DNA from 4 places in the Aurantimonas sp. NFXS3 genome. Region 3 is predicted to be linked to each of the others. Evidence: predicted binding sites of a transcription regulator. Region 3 holds the regulator's gene; each other region holds the start of a gene.
The links. Region 3 encodes PhoB, which activates phosphate uptake and scavenging genes when phosphate is short. Its sites were predicted from a motif close to TGTCATNNANCTGTCAT; they were not measured.
Positions count from the first base shown of each region.

Region 1: the regulator PhoB is predicted to act here: its motif matches at 1,285-1,301, upstream of J3367_RS16475 (UDP-2,3-diacylglucosamine diphosphatase).
Region 2: the regulator PhoB is predicted to act here: its motif matches at 2,180-2,196, upstream of J3367_RS03395 (PhoX family protein).
Region 4: the regulator PhoB is predicted to act here: its motif matches at 2,226-2,242, upstream of J3367_RS06740 (DUF1045 domain-containing protein).

Region 1 covers NZ_JAGDDZ010000006.1:39,404-43,307, forward strand. The annotation lists gene J3367_RS16470 (NADP-dependent malic enzyme) at 1-1,153, opposite strand, end outside; gene J3367_RS16475 (UDP-2,3-diacylglucosamine diphosphatase) at 1,357-2,199, shown strand; gene J3367_RS16480 (glycosyltransferase family 4 protein) at 2,201-3,229, shown strand; gene dgcA (N-acetyl-D-Glu racemase DgcA) at 3,284-3,904, opposite strand, start outside.
Region 2 covers NZ_JAGDDZ010000001.1:755,115-759,018, reverse strand. The annotation lists gene J3367_RS03395 (PhoX family protein) at 119-2,104, opposite strand; gene J3367_RS03390 (DMT family transporter) at 2,248-3,198, opposite strand; gene J3367_RS03385 (xanthine dehydrogenase family protein molybdopterin-binding subunit) at 3,310-3,904, opposite strand, start outside.
Region 3 covers NZ_JAGDDZ010000001.1:575,892-579,795, reverse strand. The annotation lists gene J3367_RS02560 (aspartate aminotransferase family protein) at 1-592, opposite strand, end outside; gene J3367_RS02555 (GcrA family cell cycle regulator) at 1,042-1,605, shown strand; gene phoB (phosphate regulon transcriptional regulator PhoB) at 1,711-2,454, opposite strand; gene phoU (phosphate signaling complex protein PhoU) at 2,460-3,206, opposite strand; gene pstB (phosphate ABC transporter ATP-binding protein PstB) at 3,226-3,904, opposite strand, start outside.
Region 4 covers NZ_JAGDDZ010000002.1:332,295-336,198, forward strand. The annotation lists gene phnN (phosphonate metabolism protein/1,5-bisphosphokinase (PRPP-forming) PhnN) at 1-153, opposite strand, end outside; gene J3367_RS06735 (alpha-D-ribose 1-methylphosphonate 5-triphosphate diphosphatase) at 143-1,279, opposite strand; gene J3367_RS06740 (DUF1045 domain-containing protein) at 1,281-1,964, opposite strand; gene J3367_RS06745 (ABC transporter substrate-binding protein) at 2,340-3,452, shown strand; gene J3367_RS06750 (ABC transporter permease) at 3,525-3,904, shown strand, end outside.

The DNA.
Region 1 (3,904 bases), on a different contig from region 3:
CGAAGACCGGCGTGTCCGAGCCATAGGCCTTGGCCGCGACCTCGGAGACCTCCTCGCGGGCCAGCGCCGCGATCGCGTCGACCGCGGCGGTCTTCATGCCCTCGGTGATGCCGGTGGCGCCGCAGTCCAGCGCGCCGCGGAAGATGTAGGGGAAGCACAGGACGTTGTTGACCTGGTTCGGGAAGTCCGAGCGCCCGGTGCAGATCATCGCGTCCGGTCGCACCTGCTTGGCGAGGTCCGGCATGATCTCCGGCTTCGGATTGGCCAGCGCCATGATCATCGGCTTGGCGGCCATCTTCTCCAGGAGCTCGGGCTTCAGGACACCGCCGGCCGACAGGCCGAGGAAGACGTCTGCCCCGTCGATGACCTCGGCGAGGGTCCGCTTGTCGGTCTTCTTCGCATAGACCGCCATCCAGCGGTCCATCCGCTTCTCGCGGCCCTCATAGACCACGCCCTCGATGTCGGTGCAGGTGATGTTCTCACGCTTGGCGCCGAGCTCGACCAGGAGATTGAGGCAGGCGATCGCCGCCGCGCCCGCGCCGGAGGTGACGATCTTGGCGTTCTCCAGCGACTTGCCCGCCAGCATCAGGCCGTTGCGGATCGCTGCCGCCACGATGATCGCGGTGCCGTGCTGGTCGTCGTGGAAGACCGGGATCGCCATGCGCTCGCGCAGCCGCGACTCGACCTCGAAACATTCCGGCGCCTTGATGTCCTCGAGGTTGATGCCGCCGAAGGTCGGCTCCATGGCCGCGACGACGTCGCAGATATGGTCGATCTCGTGGGCGTCGATCTCGATGTCGAAGACGTCGATGTCGGCGAATTTCTTGAACAGGACCGCCTTGCCTTCCATCACCGGCTTGGAAGCGAGGGGGCCGATGTCGCCGAGACCGAGGACGGCGGTGCCGTTGGAGACCACGCCGACAAGATTGGCACGGCTGGTATAGATCGCCGCCAGCGACGGATCGGCCTCAATGGCAAGGCACGGCGCGGCGACGCCCGGCGAATAGGCCAGCGCCAGATCGCGCTGGTTGCCCAGGGTCTTGGTCGCCTGGATCGCCAGTTTTCCGGGCTTGGGATAACGGTGATAGAAGAGGGCCTGTTCGTCGAGATCGCCCATGTTCGGCCGATCCTTGGCGGTTTCCTGTTCGGACATTCCTGCTCCTCCATCCCGGCGTCGCCGCGCGATGATGGCGGCGGCGACGTGTCGCGCTTCTTCTAACGTATCGATCCCGGCAGGCAACCGGACCGCGCCGCTCGTCCACCGCCGGAAGCGTGCTGCCGGAGCGTCACACGACTGCAATCAGAATCGTGCATTTCCCGAGCAACGCAAAGGCTTTAACCGGGGCAAGGCACGGGATGGCGACCATGCACAAGCTGACGACGGCGCGGCATTTCCGGACATTGTTCCTGTCCGACGTGCATCTGGGCTCCAAGGCGGCCCAGGCCGAGATGCTGGTCGACTTCCTGCGTCTGCACGATGCCGAGACGATCTATCTCGTCGGCGACATCATCGACGGCTGGCGGCTGAAACGCTCCTGGCACTGGCCGCAGGCTCACAACGACGTGGTGCAGAAGCTGCTGCGCAAGGCCCGCAAGGGCGCACGCATCGTCTATGTGCCCGGCAATCACGACGAGTTCCTGCGCGACTTTCCCGGCCATCATTTCGGCGGCGTCGAGGTCAAGCGCACCGACATCCACACCACCGCCGACGGCCGCCGCTTCCTGGTGATGCATGGCGACGAATTCGACGTGGTGGTCCGCAACGCCCGGCTGCTCGCCTATCTCGGCGACTGGGCCTACGACATGGCGATCTCGATCAATGTCGTCTTCAACTATGTCCGCCGCCGGCTCGGCTTTCCCTATTGGTCGATTTCGCAATGGGCCAAGCTGAAGGTCAAGAACGCCGTCAACTTCATCGGCGCCTTCGAGACGGCGCTGGCCGACGAGGCGGCTCGCCACGGCTGCGACGGCGTCATCTGCGGCCATATCCACCATGCCCAGATGACCCGTCGCGGCGCGGTCGAATATGTGAATACCGGCGACTGGGTCGAAAGCTGCACCGCCGTGGCCGAGCGCCACGACGGCTCCTTCGAGCTCATCCACTGGGCGCATCTGGCCGGCGAGCGCTCCGCGGCGCCCGAGGCGGCATCCGAGCGCGAGGCCGCCGAGCCGGACGCGGCCCGCGTCGAGGCGGCCTGACATGACCCGCATCCTGATAGCCACCGACGCCTGGGAGCCGCAGGTCAACGGCGTCGTGCGCACCCTGTCGAGCCTTGCCCAGGAGCTTCGCGGCCGGGGCAGGGACGTGCGCATCGTCGGCCCCGCCGACTTTCGCACCGTCGCCTGTCCGACCTATCCGGAAATCCGGCTGGCGCTGGCGTCGGCCGAGGCGCTCGGCCGCATCATCCGCGACTACCAGCCCGACGTCATCCACATCGCCACCGAAGGCCCGATCGGCTATGCGGCGCGCCGCGCGGCCCTGCGGGCCGGCCGTCCCTTCACCACCAGCTTCCACACGCGGTTTCCCGAATATCTCAGCAAGCGGGCGCCGATCCCCGAGAACCTGACCTATGCGCTGCTGCGGCGTTTCCATGCGCCGGCCACCGCCTGCCTGGTGCCGACCGAATCGATGCGCCAGACGCTGGCGGGGCTTGGCTTTGCCAATCTCGTCACCTGGACCCGCGGCGTCGATCGCAGCCTGTTCCGGCCGCAGCCGAAGGTCGATCTCGGACTGCCGGGACCGATCTTCCTCACCGTCTCGCGGGTCGCGCCCGAAAAGAACATCGAGACCTTTCTCGATCTCGACCTGCCGGGCTCCAAGGTCGTCGTCGGCGACGGGCCGATGCTGCCCGAATTGCGCCGGCGCTATTCCGACGTGCATTTCGCCGGCAGCCAGACCGGCGAGGCACTCAGCCGCTATTACGCGGCGGCCGACGTCTTCGTGTTTCCCTCGCTCACCGACACTTTCGGCATCGTGCTGATCGAGGCGCTGGCTTGCGGCGTACCGGTGGCGGCCTATCCGGAGCCCGGACCGCTGGATGTTGTCGGGGATACGAAGGCCGGCTGCATCTCCTCAGATCTGCGCGAGGCGTGCCTTGCCGCGCTGACCCTGGAGCGGGCCGACGCGCTGGAGCGCTCGCTGGCCTATAGCTGGGAAGCCTGCGCCGACATCTTCCTGTCGGCGACCGAGGCCCTGCAGGTGCAGCCGGAACTTCAGCTCGCCGGCTGACCGATTCGGCGCGAGCGCTGAATGCGTTGCATCAACTCGGCAGAGACAAATCGCCTAGCCCCAGAGCTTCGCACTCGGCGGCGAGACGGTTGCATCCGTATAGACGAGGCCGCCACTGCGGTCCTTGGCCAGGAGCAGCGGCCCGTCGAGATCGACGAACTCGGCCACCTGTGCAAGCAGCACCGCCGGCGCCATCGCCAGAGAGGTGCCGACCATGCAGCCGATCATCACGCCGAACCCCATCTCGTGGGCGCGCTCAACCAGCCGCAGGCCCTCGGTCAGGCCGCCGGTCTTGTCGAGCTTGACGTTCACGAAGTCGTAGAGGCCGACCAACTTGTCCAGATCATCCGCCGTGTGGACCGATTCATCGGCGCAGATCGGCACCGGATGCGGAATGTCGGCGAGGATGGCGTCGTCGCCGGCCGGCAGCGGCTGCTCGACGAGGACGGCGTTGGCCGCGGCTGCCGCCAGCATGTGCTCGCGGATATTGTCGGCGCTCCAGCCCTCATTGGCGTCGAGGATCAGCTTCGAGTGCCGCGAGGCGGCATGGACGGCCCGGATGCGGCCGACATCGTTGTCTGTGCCGACCTTCACCTTCAACAGCGAGCGGTTGGCGACGCGGGCGGCGGCCCCCATGCTGTCGGCATCGCCGAGCCCGATCGTATAGGCCGTTTC
Region 2 (3,904 bases), 180 kb from region 3:
TCATCCGCGCCCTTCGCGAAAGCGGGACCTGTCGAACGCCTCCGGGTCTTGCACCCACACAAACGAAAACGGGCGGCCGTGATGGCCGCCCGTTTCGCGTTTCGGACCTGTCCGGCGGTCAGCCGATGCGGCCGCCGCCCTGCTTGGTGATGGCCACCACCGACGGACGCACCGGCATGTCGTCCTTGAAGTCGGGCCAGCGGGTGGAGAGATCCTCGTAATAGGACGGCCGGCCGAAGCCTTCCCAGTCCTCGCCGCCATCGGCCGGGTGCTGGACCGCCACGAAGGCCGTCTGCATGTCCGGCAGGATCAGCGGACCGCACATCTCGGCGCCCACCGGAACGCGGAAGAACAGCTTCGACGTGCCGCGGGCCGCGCCCTCGGTGTCGACGGCGAAGAGGCCGTCGGTGCGGCCCGTCGCCTTCGGCGAATTGCCGTCGGTGGACACCCACAGCCGGCCCTCGGCATCGACCGCGCAATTGTCCGGCATGCCGAACCAGCCGTTCTTCGTCGTTTCCGTGGAAAAGGTCGCGCCGACATCGGCGACCGACGGGTCGCCGCATTTCAAAAGGACTTCCCACGTGCCCTTGGTCGCGGCGAAGTCGCCGCCGTCCTCGGCGATCTCGATGATGTGGCCGAAGGCGTTCTTGGCGCGCGGATTGGCGGCATCGGCCTCCTCGCGCTTGGTGTTGTTGGTCAGCATCACGTAGACGCGGCCATTGGTGCCGTTCGGCTCGATGTCCTCCGGACGGTCCATCTTGGTCGCCTCGAGAAGATCGGCCGCGCGCCGGGTCTCGATGACCACGTCGGCCTGGCTTTCGAAACCGTTCTCGGCGGTCAGCGGGCCTTCGCCGAAGACCAGCGGCATCCAGGTCAGCGAGCCGTCGTCCTCGAACTTGGCGACATAGAGCGTGCCCTCGTCGAGAAGGTCCATGTTCGCGGCCCGGTCGTCGGGATTGTAGGTGCCCGCAGTGACGAACTTGTAGACATAGTCGAAGCGCTCGTCGTCGCCGAGATAGAACACCACCCGACCATCCGCCGCGACGATGGACTCGGCGCCTTCATGCTTGAAGCGGCCGAGCGCGGTGCGCTTCTTCGGCACCGAGTTCGGGTCCTCGACATCGACCTCGACGATCCAGCCGAAGCGGTTGGGCTCGTTCGGCTCCTTCGACACGTCGAAGCGATCGTGGAAATTGCCCCATTCGTAGCTGCCGTCCGGCACGCCGTAGCGCTCGTAATTCTGTGCTTCCCGGTGATCTGCCGGCAGTTCGCCGACGAAATAGCCGTGGAAGTTCTCCTCGGCCATGATGTAGGTGCCCCACGGCGTGACGCCGCCGGCGCAATTGTTGATGGTGCCGAACACCTTGGTGCCGGACGGATCGGCTGTCGTCTGCAGCCGGGCATGGCCGGCGGCCGGGCCGCGCAGCTCCATCTCGGTTCCGGCGGTGATGCGGCGGTTCCTGGCGCCGTCGGTCACCACCTGCCACTTGCCGTTCTCCTTGCGGATCTCGACGATGGTGCCGCCATGGGCCGCCATCTCGATGTCGACGCGCTTCTGGTCGGCCGCGGCGACCGTGAGCTTGTCGCCCTCGACCTTCACGATGCCCGGGAACATCAGGTGTTCGTTGGTATATTCGTGATTGACGACGAGCAGACCATGCTCCGACGAACCGTCGATCGGGATGAAGCCGACATAGTCGTTGTTGTAGCCGAACTGGCGCGCCTGGGCTTCCGGCGTCTGGTTCGCCGGATCGAATTCCGGTGAATCGGCAAACACCGGATCGCCCCAGCGCAGCAGCACGTCGGCATCGTAGCCTTCGGCGATGTGGTGCATCTCGTCGACGCCGGCCTCGACCTCGGTGAAGTCGAATTTCGAGCCAGCGGCGCCTTCGGCATGGGCCTCGTCGGCGGCCATCAGCGCCAGCGGGCTCACCGTGGCGGCGATCGCCGTGGCAGCCATCGAGCCGCGCAGGAAGTCGCGGCGCGAGAAGCGCGTCGCGATCACGTCGCCCATGGTGCGGTTGTCGGTCGGGTTCAGACCGTCGCCATCGGCCTCTTCGAGCTGGCTGGTGCGGAATACCGCACGGCTTGCATGTTCGTTCATCGACGCCCCCTGATCTTGCGAAATCCGGCACCGTCCAACTTTTGGAACGGTTCCAGCATCGCATAATCAGGCAAGGTCACAAGCCGATGACACGCCACTGTGAAGGCGCGCGGGTGGCGGGCGGGCCTGCGCCGGCGGGCGTTTCAGCCCGTCGGCGGGGTGACGCGGCGGGCCCGCGAGCGCTCCAGGCCCAAGCGGTGCTCGCGCCAGATGATGAAGATGCCGGCCGACACGACGATGGCTCCGCCGAGGATCGTCGTGCCGCTCGCCGCCTCGTCGAAGATCACATAGCCGATGATGATGGCGAGGATCAGCGAGGTGTATTCGAAGGGCGCGATGGTCGAGGTGTCGGCATAGCGGTAGCAGGCGGTCAGGAGCAGCTGGCCGACGCCGCCGCACAGGCCGGCGAGGATCAGGAAGCCGGCCTGCTCCCATGTTGGCACCACCCAGCCGAAGAAGATCGACAGCGCCGCCAGCGCCGACGAGGTCAGCGAGAAATAGATGACGATGGTGGCGGTCTTCTCGGTGTGGACCAGCCGGCGGATCTGGATCATCGCGATGGCGGCCACGGTGGCCGAGACCATCGCCGCGGCAATGCCGATCGCCTCGCCATCGGCCAGCCCGTCACTGCCGAGCGACAGTTTCGGCAGCGTCACGACCATGATGCCGATCAGCCCGACGAGCACCGCCGACCAGCGGTAGAGCCAGACCACCTCCTTCAGGAAGATCGCGGCGAACACCACGGTCAGCAGCGGCGCGCCATAGGTGATGGTAATCCATTCGGGATAGGGCAGCCGCGTCAGGGCGAAGAAGCCGAACCCCATGGAGGTGACGCCGATGACGCCGCGCCAGACATGGCCGCCGAGATGGTCGGTCGTCAGCGCCGTGCGCAGATCGCCGAGCCAGGCGAGATAGATGACGACGGGCACCAGCGCGAAGAACGAGCGGAAGAACACGATCTCGCCGGCCGGAATGCCCTGGGCCCCCGCCTTGATGGAGGTCTGCATGCCGACGAAGACCACGACGGAGATGCATTTGAGCATGATGCCGAGCATCGGATTGGGCGAGGCCGCGTCGCCAGGCACCTGTGGCATTCGTCCCCTCAGACCGCCGCACCCCTTTGCAGGCGCCGGCATCGTCGATCACGCGTTTCTGTCATCGCCCGGCTGAGCATCTCACGGACAGCCGGGCGACGTTTAAGGGCCCTAGCGGGCGGCCTGCAGCGCTTCCCAGACCCGCAGCGGCGTCGCCGGCATGTCGATATGGGCCACGCCCGCCGGCCGCAGCGCGTCGACGACGGCATTCATCACCGCCGGGGCCGCGCCGATCGTTCCCGCCTCGCCGGCGCCCTTGATGCCGAGCGCATTGGTGGTGGACGGCACGTTGCGGGTCTGGAAGTCGAAATACGGGAAGTCCCAGGCCCGCGGCATGGCGTAGTCCATGAAGCTGGCGGTCACCAGCTGGCCGGTCTCGTCATAGACGGCGTTCTCGATCAGCGCCTGACCGATGCCCTGCGCGACGCCGCCATGGATCTGGCCGGCCAGAAGGATCGGATTCACCGTCACGCCGAAATCGTCGCAGATCGTGTAGGACAGAAGCTCGGTCATGCCGGTCTCGGGGTCGATCTCGACCTCGCAGACATGGGTGCCGTTCGGATAGGTCGCCTCGTCCTGCTTGAACTCGCCGACCGCCTTGCGATCGTCGTCGGACTTGGCCGCCGCCGCCAGCGCGGCGAAATCGATGGCCCGGTCGGTGCCGACGATCCGCGCCTCGCCGCCTTCCAGCTCGATGTCCGTCGCG
Region 3 (3,904 bases):
TGCGGATGCCGCCCTCGCCCTGGATCGGCTCGATCAGGATCGCCGCGACGTCGGGCTGCGCCGCCGCCTCGCGCAGCGCGTCATGGTCACCGAAGGGCAACTGGTCGAAGCCTTCGACCTTCGGGCCGTAGCCCTCCAGATATTTCTTCTGCCCGCCGGCCGCGATGGTGGCCAGCGTGCGCCCGTGAAAGGCGCCCTCGAAGGTCAGGATGCGATAGCGCTCCGGCGCGCCGTTGACGTAGTGATAGCGCCGCGCGGTCTTGATCGCGCATTCCACCGCCTCGGCGCCGGAATTGGCGAAGAAGGCGCGGTCGGCGAAGGTCGCCGCCGTCAGCCGTTCGGCCATCCGCGTCTGGTCGGGGATCTCGTAGAGATTGGAGACGTGCCACAGCTTCTCGGCCTGCGCCTTCATCGTCTCGACGAGATGGGGATGGGCATGGCCGAGGCAGTTCACCGCGATGCCGCCGCCAAAGTCCATGAAACGTCGGCCGTCGCGCGTCTCCAGCCAGACGCCGCTGCCGCGCTCGAAGGCGAGCGGCGCGCGTGCATAGGTCTCGAAGAGCGGCGAGGAATGGTCCGTCGTGTCAGCCATGGCCTTTGACTTTGCTGGATCGTAAGGGTCGGATCCGGTTATTGTTGCGGGATCGGTTCGGCGCGCGAACCGCTGGGGCGGGATGCTTGAAACGCCAAAGCCTGCCGATGGGGCAGGCTTTCGAGCGTTTTCCGAGACTTCGGAGCTTCCGCTATACCATGGCGAGCCGACGCGGTGTCAATCGAACCGCATTTTCGCCCTGCTTGTCGGTCATAGGCTTGACGAACGTCACGGGCGGCAACAAAGGCTGGGGAAAAGCCCCAAACGATTCCCCTGCGTCCCCGGCGAGCCTTGTCAGCGAGTCCGCGGCTGGGCTATCTTGCCGTCAAGATACTAGATTTCGTGCGGCGGACCTAGTTCCTCAATATATCTTGTGCGTTCTGGCGCGGTCAGCCGTCGCGCTTGTGGAGGGATTCCAGCCGTCGCGACTATGCCGAAAGGAGCTTGCCATGGGCTGGACTGACGAACGCGTGGAGCTGCTCAAGCAGCTCTGGACCGAAGGCCTGAGCGCCAGCCAGATCGCCGACCGCCTGGGCGGCGTCAGCCGCAACGCCGTGATCGGCAAGGTGCACCGCCTGAAACTCGAATCGCGGGCCCGCCAGCCGAATGTCGCGCAGCCGGTTGCCGTCGAGCGCCCTGCCCCGCGCCGCACGGCCGAGGTCGAGACCGTCGAGATGGTGGTGCCGGCCCGTCTGGTCGCCGCCTCGCAGCAGCAGGCCCCGAGCCGTTCCATGCCGCGCACCATGGGCGCCACCGCGCTGAAGATGGAGCCGGAGGAAGAGCTCGAGGTGATGGACCAGCCGCAGGAGCGCGAGAGCGCCGAAGTGGTGCCGATCGCCCGCAAGCTCAGCCTCGTCGAGCTGACCGAGACCACCTGTAAATGGCCGGTCGGCGACCCGATGAAGCCGGACTTCCATTTCTGCGGCAACAACGCCCGCGATGCCTCGCCCTATTGCGCCTATCACGCCAAGCTGGCCTTCCAGCCCTTCTCGGATCGCCGCCGCGCCCGCTAGGCGCCACAGACCGTACCCAACGCAAACACCCCGCGTGGCCAGGCCGCGCGGGGTGTTTGCGTTTCAGGCTCGTGAAGAAGCCGCCCGGCGCCGGGCGGAGACCCGTCAGGCGCCGGCGCTCAGCCGCGTGCGGGCCGGCGCGGCGGGGGACCTGGCGGCGCTGAACTGCTCGTCCAGCGCATAGCCGGCGCCGCGCACGGTGCGGATCGGGTCGCGCTCGCGGCCGCGATTGATCGCCTTGCGCAGCCGGCCGACATGGACGTCCACGGTGCGCTCGTCGACATAGATGTCGCGGCCCCAGACGCCGTCGAGCAGCTGCTCGCGGGAGAACACCCGGCCCGGCGACTGCATGAAGAATTCCATCAGCTTGAACTCGGTCGGTCCGAGCTTGAGCTCGCGGCCGGCGCGGCGCACCCGATGGGTCTCGCGATCGAGATCGATGTCGCCGGCGACGAGCTGGCTGGAGATCTTCTCGGGCTTGGAGCGGCGCAGCATGGCCCGCACCCGGGCGATCAGTTCCGGCGTCGAGAACGGCTTGACGACATAGTCGTCCGCGCCGACCGACAGGCCGCGCACCCGCTCGCTCTCCTCGCCGCGTGCCGTCAGCATCAGGATCGGCAGGCGCTCGGTCTCCTCGCGCTGGCGCAGCCGCCGGCAGAGCTCGACACCCGACAGGCCGGGCAGCATCCAGTCGAGGATCAGGAGATCGGGCACCTCCTCCTTCAGCCGGATATCGGCCTCGTCGCCCCGGTCGATGACGTCGACGACGTAGCCCTCGGCCTCGAGATTGTACCGCAGGAGAATGCCGAGGGCTTCCTCGTCCTCGACGACGACGATCCGTGCGCTCATCGGTTTCAGCCCCCGTCAGCCTGGGTGGGCGGGTCGTTCGGCACCGGCTGGGTCATCGTCGCCGTGTTGTCGCGCTTCGGCCGCTCGTTCTCGAGCTGCTTGCCGGTCTGGATGTAATAGACCGTCTCGGCGATGTTGGTGGCGTGATCGCCGATCCGCTCGATGTTCTTGGCCGAGAACAGGAGATGGGTGCAGGAGGTGATGTTGCGCGGATCCTCCATCATGTAGGTCAGGAGCTCGCGGAAGATCGAGGTGTACATCGCATCGATCTGCTCGTCGTTCTCGCGCATGGCGAGCGCGCGCTCGTAGTCCCGCTCGCCATAGGCGTCGAGCACTTCCTTGAGCTGCTCCAGCGCCATTTCCGACAGATGCTCGATGCCGCGCACCAGCTGCACCGGATGGGCATGGTCGTGTACCGCGATCACCCGCTTGGCGATGTTCTTGGCCAGGTCGCCGATCCGCTCCAGATCGTTGGAGATGCGGATGGCGCCGACGATCTCGCGCAGGTCGACGGCCATCGGCTGGCGCTTGGCGATGGTCATGATCGCCCGCTCGTCCAGCGCCCGCTGGGCGTCGTCCAAAAGCAGGTCGTCGGCGACCACCGACTGGGCCAGCCCCCAGTCGCTGCGCATCAGCGCGGCGACCGACTGCTCGACCATCCGCTCGGCCATCCCGCCCATTTCCGAGATCCGGCGGACGATCAGCTTCAGCTCGTCTTCGTAGGACGTGACTGTATGTTCGGTCATGGGCATGACGCTTCCTTGCCTTCGTTCAGCCGAAGCGGCCGGTGATGTAGTCCTGGGTGCGCTTGTCGTCCGGGTTGGAGAACATCTTCTCCGTCGGGCCGACCTCCACCAGATAGCCGAGATGGAACATCGCCGTGCGCTGCGAGACGCGCGCCGCCTGCTGCATCGAATGGGTGACGATGACGATGGTGTAGTTCTGCTTCAGCTCGTCGATCAGCTCCTCGACCTTGGCGGTCGCGATCGGATCGAGTGCCGAACAGGGCTCGTCCATCAGGATCACCTCGGGCGACACCGCGATGGCGCGGGCAATGCACAGGCGCTGCTGCTGGCCGCCCGACAGGCCGGTGCCCGGCTCGGCGAGCCGGTCCTTGACCTCTTCGTAGAGGCCGGCCTTGCGCAGGCTGGTGACGACGATCTCCTCGAGCTCGGCCTTGGTCGAGGCGAGTCCGTGGATCTTCGGACCGTAGGCGACATTGTCGAAGATCGACTTCGGGAACGGGTTGGGCTTCTGGAAGACCATGCCGACCCGCGCCCGCAGCTCGACCACGTCGATCGCCGGATCGTAGACGTCTTCGCCGTCCAGCGTGATCTTGCCGCCCACCTTGGCGATGTCGATCGTGTCGTTCATCCGGTTCAGGCAGCGCAGGAAGGTCGACTTGCCGCAGCCCGACGGTCCGATGAGCGCCGTCACCTGGTTCTCCTCG
Region 4 (3,904 bases), on a different contig from region 3:
GGCAAAGACGATGCCGGGTGTCTTCGCCAGATCTTCCGCCGCCAGCGCCAGCAGCGTGTCCTTGCCGGCGCCGCTCGGGCCGACCACGGCGACGAACAGGCCGGGGCCGCTCGGGGCCGTTCCGCCTGCGCTGCGGCTGGGATCAGGCGACACGCCGGCCCTCCCGCCAGACCGCGCGCACCACCGGCGGATCGCCGGCGCTGGTGGAAACCCGCACCAGATCGCCGCGCAGCCCTTGGACGATGGCGCCGCGATCCGCGAGGCCGACGGCGGCGGCCGGATTGGCGGTGACCAGCCGGATCGCCGCCGGCAGGTCGCATTCGCCGCTCTCGGCCAAAGCGAACACCGCCTGCAACATGGAGAAGGGAACATAGTCCGAGGACAGGATGTCGAGGGTGCCCCGGCGCAGGAGCTCGATCGCCGAGACATTGCCGGAATGCGATCCGCCGCGCACGATATTGGGCGCGCCCATCAGGACGTGCAGCCCGGCCTCGCGCGAAGCGGCGGCCGCCTCGACCGTCGTCGGGAACTCGGCGATGCGGGTGCCCAGTTCGATGGCTTCGGCGACATGGGCCGCGGTGGCGTCGTCATGGGAGGCGACAGCGATGCCGCGCTCGCGGCAGACGCCCGCGATGGCACGCCGGGCAGGCGGCGCGTGGCGCTCGGATTCGGCAAGCCGGCGGGCGCTGAAGGCGTCGAAATCGGCATCCGACAGGTTCAGCTTCTTCTGGAAATAGGCGCGATAGGCGTCCATGTCGGCGAACTGGCGCTGGCCGGGCGCATGATCCATCAGCGACACGAGCTTCAGCCGCGGATTGGCGGCGATCTTGTCGAAGCCCTCGACCACGTCCGCCGCCGAGACCTCGCAGCGCAGATGGATGTAGTGGTCGGCCCGCACCCGCCCCTCGGCGACGGCGCGGTCGATGGTCCGGCCCATCTCCGCCATGTCGTCGGCGGTCAGCGTGCCGTTCTCCTCGGTGCCGACCCTGAGCGCGTCGAAGACGGTCGTGATGCCGGAGCCGGCGATCTGGTTGTCGTGCGCCTGGATGGCGGCCATCTTGTTCCACATCACCCGCGGCCGCGGATTGAAATGGCCCTCGATATGGTCGGTGTGCAGCTCGACGAGGCCCGGGATGAGGATGTCGCCGCCCATGTCCTCGCCGCTGGCGGGGCCTTCGTCGAAGCCGGCGATCACGCCGTCGCGCAGGACCACATGGCCGTCGATCACCGCCTCCGGCGTGACGATGCGGGCATTGGTGAGGATGGTCTCGTCGGGCATGTCAGGCTTCTTCCGAAGGGCGGCGGAACGGATGGACCGAATGGACGCGGAACGGTGCGCCCGGCTCCGGCTCCATGAAGAGAGCCAGATGGTCGATGGCAAGCGGGGCGCCATCGAATGGGGCGAATCTGTCGCGCAGCCGCGCTTCGACCGGCTTGCGCTCGGCGGCCGGAACCTTGCCGGTCAGGGTCATGTGGAAGCGGAATTCCTCGAAGACGTGAGGATAGCCCCATTTCTCCAGATAGTCGCGCTGGCGTTCGGTCAGCTTGTGCGGCTTGCGGCGCGCGATCTCCTCGGCCGTGGCGGGGGCGCGCAGCGGCTCGAAGCTGCGGACGACGGCCGATTCCAGTTCGCCGAGAGCCGGCGGCGCGGTCTCGGGCACCAGCGCGAAGAACGGCCCGAGCCTCGCCAGCACCAGCTCTGCGATCCGCACCGGGTCGCGCGAGGCGCAGAAGGCCGCCAGCCGGGCATCCACTTCGGACAGATCGACGCCCTCGGCAAGCCGGAACGGCGCGCGCATGGTCGCATGAAAGCCGTAGCGCGCCGGTGAGGCGACGAGCGGATCAACGGCCGGATCGGGGTCTCGGGTCGGCTCGCCGTCGAAGGCGCTGCGGCCCAGCCATTCGGCGGCGGTGCGGGTCAGCGGCGCGCCGGCGGGGGGCGTGAAATAGATCGCGGCGCGCATGGTCAGGGTCCTGGGACTGGAGGGCAGCGGAAGGGCATGTCGGTCGGCGACGCTCGCGCTCGGCTTGGTCGCGGGAGAGGGTGGGTCCGCGGGGGATATAAGCGGCATTTCGATCCGGCCACCCTGCGGAGGTGTCGCACGGCACCCGAAGGTTGCGGCGACAGCGGGGACCGGCGCGGATCGCGGCCGCTTCTAGCGCCTGCGCCTGTCCGCTTGATGACACCGGCAAGCCCTGTGCGCCAGTGGCCCTGGCGATGCATGCGACACGCAACTGTCATGGGCCGGTGCTACCGGACTGGCGCTTCCCCGCAACGGAGGCGCAATCCGGTTTTTCGCCCGCGCCGTCAATGGCCGCGGCTCCCCAGAGGGTGACCCATGAAGATTTCCCGCATGTCCACGACGGCACTGGCGACGGTCCTGTCGCTGTCCACCAGCCTCGCCTTCGCCCAGTCCGGCGAGATGTCGATGGACGATCTCGTGGCGGCCGCCAAGAAGGAAGGCCAGCTCACCACGATCGCGCTGCCGCACGACTGGTGCAATTACGGCGAGATGATCGAGGGCTTCAAGGCCAAATACGGCATCGAGATCAACGAGCTGAACCCGAATGCCGGGTCCGGCGACGAGATCGAGGCGATCAAGGCCAACAAGGGCAACGCCGGCCCGCAGGCGCCCGACGTCATCGATGTCGGCCTGTCATTCGGCCCGTCTGCCAAGGCCGAAGACCTGCTGATGCCCTACAAGGTCGCGACCTGGGACGAGATTCCGGACGACGCCAAGGATGCTGACGGTTACTGGTACGGCGATTATTACGGCGTGCTGGCCTTCGGCATCAACAAGGACGTCATCGACACCGCGCCGCAGAGCTTCGAGGATCTCCTCAAGTCCGACTACGCCAATTCGGTCGCCCTTGCCGGTGATCCGCGCAGCGCCAACAACGCCATCATGTCGCTCTATGCAGCCGGCATCGCCCGGGGCGGCAAGACCGGCATGGAGGCCGCGACAGCCGGTCTCGAGTTCTTCAAGGAACTCAACGAAGCCGGTAATTTCGTGACCGTCGACGCCGAGGCGGCCCCGATCGCCCAGGGCACCACGCCGGTCGCGATGAACTGGGACTACAACCTCCTGTCGATGCGCGACAATCTCAACGGCAACCCGCCGATCGAGGTCGTGGTGCCGTCCGACGGCGTCGTCGCCGGCGTCTATGTGCAGGCGATCAGCGCCTACGCGCCGCATCCGAACGCCGCCAAGCTGTGGATGGAGTATCTGTATTCCGACGAGGGCCAGCTGACCTGGCTGAAGGGCTACTGCCACCCGATCCGCTTCAACGCCATGTCGAAGGCCGGCAAGATCCCGCAGGACCTGCTCGACAAGCTGCCGCCGGCCGAAGCCTACGAGAAGGCCGTGTTCCCGACCCTCGACGATCAGAACGCCGCCAAGGCCGAGATCGCCGCCAAGTGGGACAGCGTCGTCGGCGCGACCGTCCAGTAACAATACAGCGAGTTCGGAAGGGGCGGCCCGTTTGCCGCCCCTTCCGTCCGGATTTGTCAGCAGCGGGGGATCATGGGCGCAGCCATCGACGCAGCCACGGCTGGGGCCGCCCACGGCAGAACGGGCGCGGCGCCGTCGCGCCGGCCTTCGCGTTCCTTCGCCTGGCTGGGCCTCGCGCCCTTCTTCGGCTTCGCCATCCTGTTCCTGATCGGGCCGACGCTCTACCTCGTCGCCGGCGCCTTCCAGGATCGCAGCGGCGCCTTCACCTTCGGCAACATTCTCGGCCTGTTCACGCCCCAGATCATGGCGGCCTACGCCATCTCGATCCAGGTCAGCCTCGCCTCGGCGGCGCTGGGCGCGCTGATCGGCTTCTTCCTCGCCCACGCCATCGTCCACGGCCGGCTGCCGGCCTGGATTCGGCCCACCGTGGTCACCTTCTCGGGCGTCGCCTC